Regions from separate parts of the Ligilactobacillus sp. JN-6 (Y).1 genome, predicted to be linked through region 1. Evidence: predicted binding sites of a transcription regulator. Region 1 holds the regulator's gene; each other region holds the start of a gene.

What was found. The regulator LexA, encoded in region 1, represses DNA repair genes until DNA is damaged. The targets are predictions, from matches to a motif close to CNAACANNTGTTNG.
Region 2: the regulator LexA is predicted to act here: its motif matches at 1,668-1,681, upstream of uvrB (excinuclease ABC subunit UvrB).
Region 3: the regulator LexA is predicted to act here: its motif matches at 1,260-1,273, upstream of AC3XNE_RS06340 (replication-associated recombination protein A).

Annotation. Positions count from the first base shown of each region.
Region 1 is NZ_CM176599.1:2,198,140-2,201,357, reverse strand. It holds gene recN (DNA repair protein RecN) at 1-1,068, shown strand, start outside; gene lexA (transcriptional repressor LexA) at 1,142-1,768, opposite strand; gene AC3XNE_RS10260 (DUF896 domain-containing protein) at 1,932-2,180, shown strand; gene AC3XNE_RS10255 (YneF family protein) at 2,392-2,619, shown strand; gene AC3XNE_RS10250 (lysophospholipid acyltransferase family protein) at 2,670-3,218, opposite strand, start outside.
Region 2 is NZ_CM176599.1:1,786,939-1,790,156, forward strand. It holds gene AC3XNE_RS08240 (phospho-sugar mutase) at 1-1,555, shown strand, start outside; gene uvrB (excinuclease ABC subunit UvrB) at 1,744-3,218, shown strand, end outside.
Region 3 is NZ_CM176599.1:1,368,441-1,371,658, reverse strand. It holds gene AC3XNE_RS06345 (Hsp20/alpha crystallin family protein) at 1-408, shown strand, start outside; gene AC3XNE_RS06340 (replication-associated recombination protein A) at 1,344-2,672, shown strand; gene AC3XNE_RS06335 (PaaI family thioesterase) at 2,760-3,146, opposite strand; gene menB (1,4-dihydroxy-2-naphthoyl-CoA synthase) at 3,180-3,218, shown strand, end outside.

The sequences.
Region 1 (3,218 bases):
CTGCGACCGGAAGAAGAAGAACAGCTTGCTGAAGAAAAGGAACAGTTGGATAATTATCAGGCTATTCATGATGCTTTAGAAAACAGCTATCAGTTATTATCTGGTGAAGAGATCGATGCATTGGGACAGGTTGGTTCAGTAATGGAGCAAATGCAACATGTTTCTGAACTTTCTTCTGATTTAGAGCAAATCAGCCAACGTATTGCAGATGCTTATTATGGTTTATCCGATTCAGTGCGAGACATTTCAAATCAATTGGCAACTATGGAGTGGGATGAGGGCCGTCTAGACCAGATCGAGCAGCGTTTAGAAGAGATCCATCAGTTAAAAAGGAAATATGGGAATTCTATTCCAGAAATTTTAACTTATTATCAAAAAATCAAAACTGAATTAAAAGACATGCAGGAAACAGATGCAGATTCAGACGAATTAAAGCAACATGTGGATGAGTTGTTTAATAAGTCTAAGAAAATCGCACGGCAACTTACCAGTCAAAGAAAAAAAACTGCAGTCCAGCTGGAAAAGGCTGTTCATGAACAATTAAAAGCTTTGTATATGGAAAAGGCCGTTTTTTCAGTCAAGTTTTTGTCCCAGCAAAATGATCAACTTAACTTTGAGGGAATGGATCAAGTCGAATTTTATATTCAAACTAATCCCGGTGAATCGATGGGTCCATTGTCGCGGATCGCGTCTGGTGGTGAACTGTCGCGGATCATGTTAGCGTTGAAAACTATTTTTGCGCAGCAACAAGGTGTCACGAGTATTATTTTTGATGAGGTCGATACAGGTGTTAGCGGTCGTGTAGCGCAGGCGATCGCTGAAAAGATCAGTGTGATCGCCAAAGGTTCTCAAGTTTTATGTATTACACATTTGCCACAAGTTGCTGCTGTTAGTGACCATCATTATTTAGTTACCAAGCAGTTTCAAAAGGGGCGCACAGAAACAAAAGTTAAGAAATTGAGGCAGTCTGCTAAAGTTGAAGAACTTGCCAGGATGCTTGCAGGCACTGAGATCACGGATCTTGCGCGTGAACATGCTGCGGAATTGTTAAAGATGGGCCATTCTTAAAACAAAAGGGCTATTGCATTTAAAAAATCCAAGTAGTCTAAACAAAATAAGATTACTTGGATTTTTTTGTTTTTTAGCTGATAAAGTTACGGTATAAACCGACAACTTTGCCGAGAACGGTCACAGAATCTAAAATGATCGGAGCCATTGTGTCATTTTCAGGTTGGAGTCGGAAATGATCCTTTTCTTTGAAGAATCGTTTACAAGTTGCTTCGTTTTCATCAGTCATAGCGATGATGATATCTCCGTTGTCCGCAGAGCGTTGTTGTCTGACGATCACTTCGTCACCATCAAGGATCCCGATATTGATCATGCTTTCTCCTCTGACAGTCAACATGAAGAGATCTTGAGCAGAATCATAATTAGGTGGTAGGGGGAAATAATCCGTCGTTTCTTGAACTGTTAAAATGGGATTACCAGCTGTAACAGTACCGAGAACAGGTATTTTAGTAGTTTTTTCACCGATACCAAGTGCCTGCATCCCGGCAGTCGTTATTTCAAGAGCACGTGGCTTGGTTGGGTCTTTACGTATATAGCCTCGTTTTTCTAAACGTGCAATGTGTCCATGGACAGTTGATGTTGAAGAGAGATCGACCGCTTCACCGATCTCACGGACAGTAGGTGGGTAACCTTTCTCATGTACACATTCGTAGATGAATTTTAACACGGAGATTTGTCGTTCTTCGATTAATTTGGACATCACGAACACCTCATTTAATTTTTATAGTCTAAGCGTATCACATTACGTATGCCATTTCAAACTAATGTTCGGATGAAATACTTGAGTTTTTGCTATTAATTGTTTAACATAGTGTGTATCATAATTGAAGCAAATTTTTATAAGAGAAGAGGTAGTATAAGACATGGCTAATGGTATCCCACAAAACCTGTTGGATAGGATCAATGAACTAGCTCATAAGAAAAAGGAAAGTGGCTTAACCAAAGAAGAACAAGAAGAACAACAACGTTTACGTTCAACCTATTTAAGTAAGTTTCGTGAAAATTTTCGCAGTCAGCTCGAAATGACACAAGTTTATGACAAAAAAGGCAAAGAGGTCACACCAGAGAAAGTCAAAAACATCCAAAGAAAACGTGGTTTACGTGACGATTAAAATTGTTGCTGGTTAGGCTTGTGCGGCCCTTATTCAAGTTAAGTATTTGCGAAGTTACCAGCCCCTATAGTGTTAGCTTTTGATAATAAGCGAAGTCTGATGGTTGCAGCGCTGAAAAAGGGACAGGAATTTATTCGCCCCCTTTATTTTTTTCAGTTAATTGTGTAAACTTAATTAGGTAAACAAAAGTAAAGGAAGGGAGTAATTGATAATGTCCACACCAGTATGGATCGTAATAGTCATTATCGCCTTGATCGTAGGGCTCGTAGGTGGTTTTTATGGTGCTCGTAAGTACATGGAAAGCTATTTACAAAAGAACCCGCCAATCAATGAACAAATGTTACGACAAATGATGTTACAGATGGGTCAAAAGCCTTCAGAAAAGAAACTTAATCAAATGATGACATCTATGAAAGCTAACTACGGGAAGAAAAAATAAAATCATTTTTACTAAAAAAGCCGGGTAATGACCCGACTTTTTATTTATCGTTATTTATCTGAATGTTTTGATACGTCAACGTATTTAAAGTTGGGATCGATCTCTTGGTCCAATTTTTCAAATGCTGTCTCAATTCGACTCAGCAGTTCATTTTGATATTCAGTGGTCATTTTTGCTTTGCGATCAAGATAGATCGGATCACCAAACGCAACAGTAACGCGTTTACGTGAAAAAAGGGATTTTAGGGAGAGTGGGCCTTGATAGACTGTTGGCACGATCGGTACTCCTGACAGTTTAGCGATCAAAGTAACGCCACCTTTCATATCTTGAGAATGGCGGGTCCCAGAAGGGAACATGATCAATGAAACATCACGTTTACGCAACCATTTAACGGGGGCCTTGACTGCCGATGGGCCAGGATGGGAACGATCAACTGGGAAAGCATTGGCGTGGTTTAGGATAAAACGTAGTATTGGGTTTTTGTATAACTCTTTTTTAGCCATGAAGGAAAATGGTTTTGGAGAAGCGGCCAAAGCAAAATAGATCATATCGAACCAGGCACGGTGGGGCCCAACTACAATATAATTTCCCTTGGGGAG
Region 2 (3,218 bases), 410 kb from region 1:
TCGTATGAATATTTACACTGTCCGGCAGGCGACTGAAGGACTTGCATCTTTCATGGATACTTTAGACGACGAGGTAAAACAACGTGGAGTTGCTATTAGTTATGATTCTAGACATCATTCACAAGAATTTGCTTACGAAGCAGCTAAGGTTTTGGGAGCGCATAATATCAAGTCCTTTGTGTTTGAAAGCTTACGGCCTACTCCAGAGTTATCCTTTACGGTCCGCTACCTGCATTCTTATGCGGGCATCATGATCACGGCCAGCCATAATCCTAAAGAATATAATGGCTATAAGATCTATGGTGAAGATGGAGCCCAAATGCCGCCGAAGGAATCAGATATGATCACTAAATATATCCGTCAGGCATCTGATCTTTTTGCAATTAAAGTAGCCGATACAGACCAGTTGAAATCTGCTGGAATGTTAAAAGTGATCGGTGACAACATCGATCAAGCTTATTTAGCAGAGATCAAAAACGTGACTATCGATCAGGAATTAGTCGCAAAAGAGGGCCAAACAATGAAACTGATCTTTAGTCCTTTACACGGAACTGGTGCAATGCTTGGGGAAAAAGCTCTGAAACAGGCAGGCTTCAAGAATTTCACTATGGTCCCAGAACAAGCGATCACTGATGGAGATTTTCCAACTGTTAAAAAACCAAATCCAGAGGATGCGGCCGCCTTTGATTTGTCGATCAAATTGGGCCAAGAACAAAATGCTGACCTATTGATCGCTGTTGACCCAGATGCTGATCGCTTAGGGGCAGCTGTTCGTCAACCGGATGGTGATTACCAGTTATTGACTGGAAATCAGATTGCTGCATTGATGTTGAATTACATCTTGGTTGCCCATGAAAAAGACGGCAGCTTGCCAGACAATGCCGCTGTTGTTAAGTCGATTGTTTCCAGTGAATTTGCAACGAAGATCGCTAAAAAACATCACGCTAAAATGATCAATGTGTTGACTGGGTTCAAATTTATCGCAGAACAGATCAAAGATTTTCAGGTAAATAATAACCATACATTTATGTTTGGCTTTGAAGAAAGTTATGGTTATTTGATCAAGCCTTTTGTCCGTGACAAGGATGCTATTCAGTCTTTGGTTATGTTAGCTGAGGTAGCAGCCTTTTATCGTGAACAAGGCAAGAATCTCTACGATGGTTTGCAAGACCTATTTAAAGAATATGGCTACTTTGCGGAAAAAACTATTTCACATACGTTCAACGGGATCGAAGGTGCCACTCAGATCGAAAATTTAATGGCTAAGTTTCGTAATGAATCACCAACTTCCTTTGCTGGGTATTCTGTCACTGCTATGGAAGATTTTGATAAGTCAGAAAAAACATTTGCTGATCAGACTATGGAAACGATCGACCTTCCAAAAGCTAACGTATTGAAGTACCTGTTGGAAGATGGAACTTGGATCGCTATCCGTCCTTCGGGTACAGAACCAAAAATTAAATTTTACATTGGTACTCAAGCTGATACAAATAAAAGGGCACAACAAAAACGAGACGCATTCGAACAAGCGATCGATCAATTTGTCAATGAATAAGTAGATAGTTAAAAAATGTGGTGGTTGACAACCTGAAGGAAAAATAATTTTAGAGGTGAAGTGACTGCTTCATCTCTATTTTTTTGAACATTAAAGATAATCAAAAAAATCGCGAAAACATGTTCGGTATGCTACAATATACATTGCTGGCTTCGGCCTGAAACGGATAATGATCGGGGGGATCTATGGTGATCGAAAGACAAGATGGGCGTGAATTTGAACTTGTTTCGAATTATCAGCCAACTGGTGATCAACCTCAAGCAATCGACGAATTGACCACTGGGATCGAAGATGGTGAAAAAGCTCAAATTTTGTTGGGTGCTACAGGGACAGGTAAAACTTTCACCATCTCGAATGTAATTAAAAATGTTAATAAGCCTACATTGGTATTAGCTCATAATAAAACGTTGGCTGGGCAATTATATGGAGAGTTTAAAGAGTTTTTCCCTAATAATGCTGTTGAATACTTTGTTAGTTACTATGATTATTATCAACCGGAGGCGTATGTGCCATCTAGTGATACCTATATCGAAAAAGATTCGAGTATCAACGATGAGATCGATAAATTGCGCCATTCAGCGACAAGTTCACTGTTAGAGCGAAATGATGTGATCGTTGTCGCTTCTGTTTCTTCTATTTTTGGGTTAGGTGATCCATCAGAATATAAGGCGCACACTATTTCTTTACGTGTTGGCCAAGAGATAGAACGTGACCGTTTATTGGGAGAACTAGTAGACATTCAATTTGAACGCAATGATATCGATTTTCAACGGGGGCGCTTCCGTGTACGTGGAGATGTGGTGGAGATCTTTCCTGCTTCTCACGACGAACGCGCCTTGAGAGTCGAGTTTTTTGGTGATGAGATCGATCGGATCCGTGAAGTTGATCCCTTGACTGGTGAAATATTAGGTGATCGTGACCATGTCGCGATTTTTCCGGCAACTCACTTTATGACAAACGAAGAACGGATGGAAGAAGCCGTCAATGGTATCGAGGAAGAGTTAAAAGATCGGACTAATGAGTTAAAAGCAGACAATAAGTTGTTGGAAGAGCAACGCTTGGAACAGCGGACGACTTATGACGTTGAAATGCTAAAAGAAATGGGCTATTGTTCAGGTATTGAAAATTATTCTCGCCATATGGATGGAAGAAAGCCTGGAGAGCCGCCGTTTACGTTACTTGATTTCTTCCCTAAAGATTTTTTGATAGTGGTTGATGAATCACACGTTACCATGCCTCAAGTACGCGGTATGTATAATGGGGATCGCTCAAGGAAACAGATGTTGGTTAATTATGGATTTAGATTGCCAAGCGCGCTTGACAATCGACCATTAAGATTGGCAGAATTTGAGAAACATGTCAATCAGATCGTATATATGTCTGCTACTCCTGGCCCGTACGAACGTGAGCAGACTGATCATGTCGTAGAACAGATCATCCGACCGACTGGGCTGCTTGATCCTGAAGTTGAAGTTAGAAAAACTGAGGGGCAAATGGAAGATTTGGTCAGTGAGATCAATAAACGAGTTGAAAAAAAAGAGCGTGTTTTTGTTACAACTTTGACTAAAAAAATGGCTGAGGACCTGACTGATTACTTCAAAGAATTAGGGATCAAGGTCAAGTACCTGCATTCAGATATTAAGACTTTAGAAAGAACGGAGAT
Region 3 (3,218 bases), 830 kb from region 1:
TTCAATGATTTGATGGATTCAGGAGATGAATTTTTCAAAAACTTTGGCCGTCCGTTTATGAACATGAGTGATTCTTTTAAAGAATTACGTAGTGATGTGCAAGAAACTGATACAGATTATACCGTGGCGATCGATGTGCCTGGTGTTGACAAGAAAGATATTTCGATCGACTTCAAAGACAACACATTGACCGTTTCTGCCAAACGTCAATCATTCAGTGATCAAAGCGACAAAGACGGCAATATGATCTCCAGCGAACGCAGCTCTGGCAGATTCACTCGTCAATATAATTTTCCTGATGTAGACCATGAGAAGATCGGTGCTAAATATGAAGATGGCGTTTTAGAAATTACTTTGCCTAAGACGACTGAAGGTCAAAGTAAAACTCATAAAATAGAAATTCAGTAATTAAATAATATACGTCTCGTATTCCTTAATTCGAATACGAGGCTTTTTATGTACAAATTGGCATTTGAATTTACTATTTTTCTTCAAAACATTGCTACAATAGGATTTAAGAGATGGAAGTAAGCCCATCTAATTTGTGAATTTTGCCAAGAGAAAACGGTTGCATTAAGCTTGGAGATGTGTTATAAAGTAAGTGTAAGGAAAGATCAAGACTCAGTTAGTGAGTTAGACAATTGAATATAGCAACAAAATAATTAAAGTTTCAAACGTATTAAATCCGCTAGATCTAATCAAAATAGAGGATATGATAGAAGGTGTCGGAACCAACATGAAAAAAGTTCCAAACACAGAATATTTCTTCTTTAGAGGGTGATTGAACCAACATGAGATGCGCTTCAACCACAGAAAATTTAGTCGATCGGAAGTGATGAAGTCAACATGAATCGTTTTAGGTCCGTTAACCCGCAAAAGGCTGGTCATGAGATCTCAAAAACTGGTGTTGACCAAAGCCTAGGTGAGGGAGCAGTTGCAGTTCAGTGAAAAAAATGCAAAAGATGGTTGCTCAACTAGGGTTGCTGAAATGTGGTCTTTCCTTACAGAAAACAAAGTTCAGCACCCCCTAATGTGTGAATATCTTAGGAGAAACATGTGAACCTCCAAGATGATATGTATGAGTGAGATCGCGGGGCTGAACCTTAAAAGTATTCGCCCGAAACGTTGGAAAATTAAGTTGACTTCAAAGGAAAATTAGGTAATTAGATGAGTTTATATTTTAATGAAACACAGGCAGTAACCTAGGAGTCTGAAACAAATGAATGTGATTTGTTTCAGACTCTTTTGTTGTCTCTTTTGAAACATATGTTTGCTTTTTCGGCAATTACGTTACATAATGTGTTTAAATAGTGGTTACCCTAATAATGAAAGGAGGAGAACATTTGAAACAAACTTCTATTTTTGATCAAGATGAAAGTAACAATACACCACTGGCCTACCGGGTACGGCCGCAAAATTTAGCTGAGTTCTTTGGACAAACTCACCTGTTAGGTCACGGCAAAGTCTTACAGGAGCTGATCGATAACGACCAGCTTTCGTCCATGATCTTTTGGGGGCCGCCAGGAGTCGGTAAAACCACTTTAGCGCGAATAATTGCTGCACAAACCCAAGCCCATTTTCTAACTTTTAGTGCAGTAACTACGAGTATCAAAGAAATCAAATCGATCATGAAAGATGCAGAAGATGCCCGGGAAATGGGAGAAAGAACGATCGTTTTTGTCGATGAGATCCATCGGTTCAATAAGGCACAACAAGATGCTTTCTTACCTTATGTCGAAAAAGGCAGCATCATTTTGATCGGTGCCACGACAGAAAATCCGTCATTTGAGTTAAACTCCGCCCTGCTTTCTCGTTGCAAAGTCTTTGTTTTACACGAATTACAGCAAGACGAACTGGTCGCTTTGTTAAAACACGCTTTACACTCATCTCAAGGTTTCCCAGACCTAACGATCCACATTTCAAACGATACTCTGCAAGAAATTGCGACCTTCGCTAATGGTGACGGACGTAACGCACTAAATACGCTCGAAATGGCAGTCCTTAATGGCGAACGAAAAGATAAAGAAGTTACGATCGGCCAGCAGACATTGCACCAATTACTAGGCAAAAAATCATTACGTTATGATAAAAAAGGCGAAGAGCATTATAATATTATTTCTGCCCTGCATAAATCAATGCGCAACAGCGATGTTGACGCGGCCGTTTACTGGTTGTCGCGAATGATCGATGGCGGTGAAGATCCTCTTTATATTGCTCGCCGGTTAGTCCGTTTCGCCAGTGAAGATATCGGTCTAGCCGATACTAATGCTTTAAATGTAGCAGTAAATGTCTTTCAGGCTTGTCAGTTCATCGGTTTGCCAGAATGTGATGTTCATCTGACAGAGGCTGTTATTTATCTGGCACTCGCCCCTAAGTCAAACGCAGCATATAAGGCACGCTTGTCCGCAAAAAAAGATGTTCGTTCTTTTGGAAATCTTCCTGTACCTTTACAGATCAGGAATGCCCCAACTAAGTTAATGGATGACCTAGGGTATGGCGAAAACTATCAATATGCTCATAAAAGCAATGACAAACTAACTTCCATGGAAACCGCCCCACCTGAAATAAAGGGACATGAATACTATGAACCAACTGAACAAGGAAACGAAACGCGCTTTAAAAAACGTTTAGCTTATATTCAAAAATGGCATGAAGAACATGATGATAAGTAAAAAATACCGCCTGCACTAGGTTGCTGCCAACTTTAGTGTAGACGGTATTTTGTTTTTTAGGTAAATTACTAATTCTGTGTTATTTATTTAACTTTCATGACGATACCCGTTACCGCCCACTCGACTTAAGGTTACCTGGCTCACACTTGTGAGTCGTTTTTCATTGTGAATTTCCACTTGCCACGTTTGGATATTGGCCCCAATATGTAAAGGGGTTGCCTTAGCGATCAAAGTCCCCCTTTTGGCTGCCCGCAAATGATGTGTCGTCAGATCAACACCAACTACAGCTGACCCTTCTGGTACATTTTGTTCTCCAGCTAAACTAGCCGCTGTTTCCGCCAAAACTGCGTTGATCCCACCATGAACAATTCCATGAGGCTGTTTGATTTCATCAGAGACCTCAAGTGATATAATAGATTCGTTAGATGAGAGAGAAACAACTTTGATTCCAAGAGTATTCACTAAATCTGACATAAAAATTACCAACTTTCGAAAGGATTGAATTAAATGACATCTGTAAATTGGGAAAATGTTAAAGATTATGAA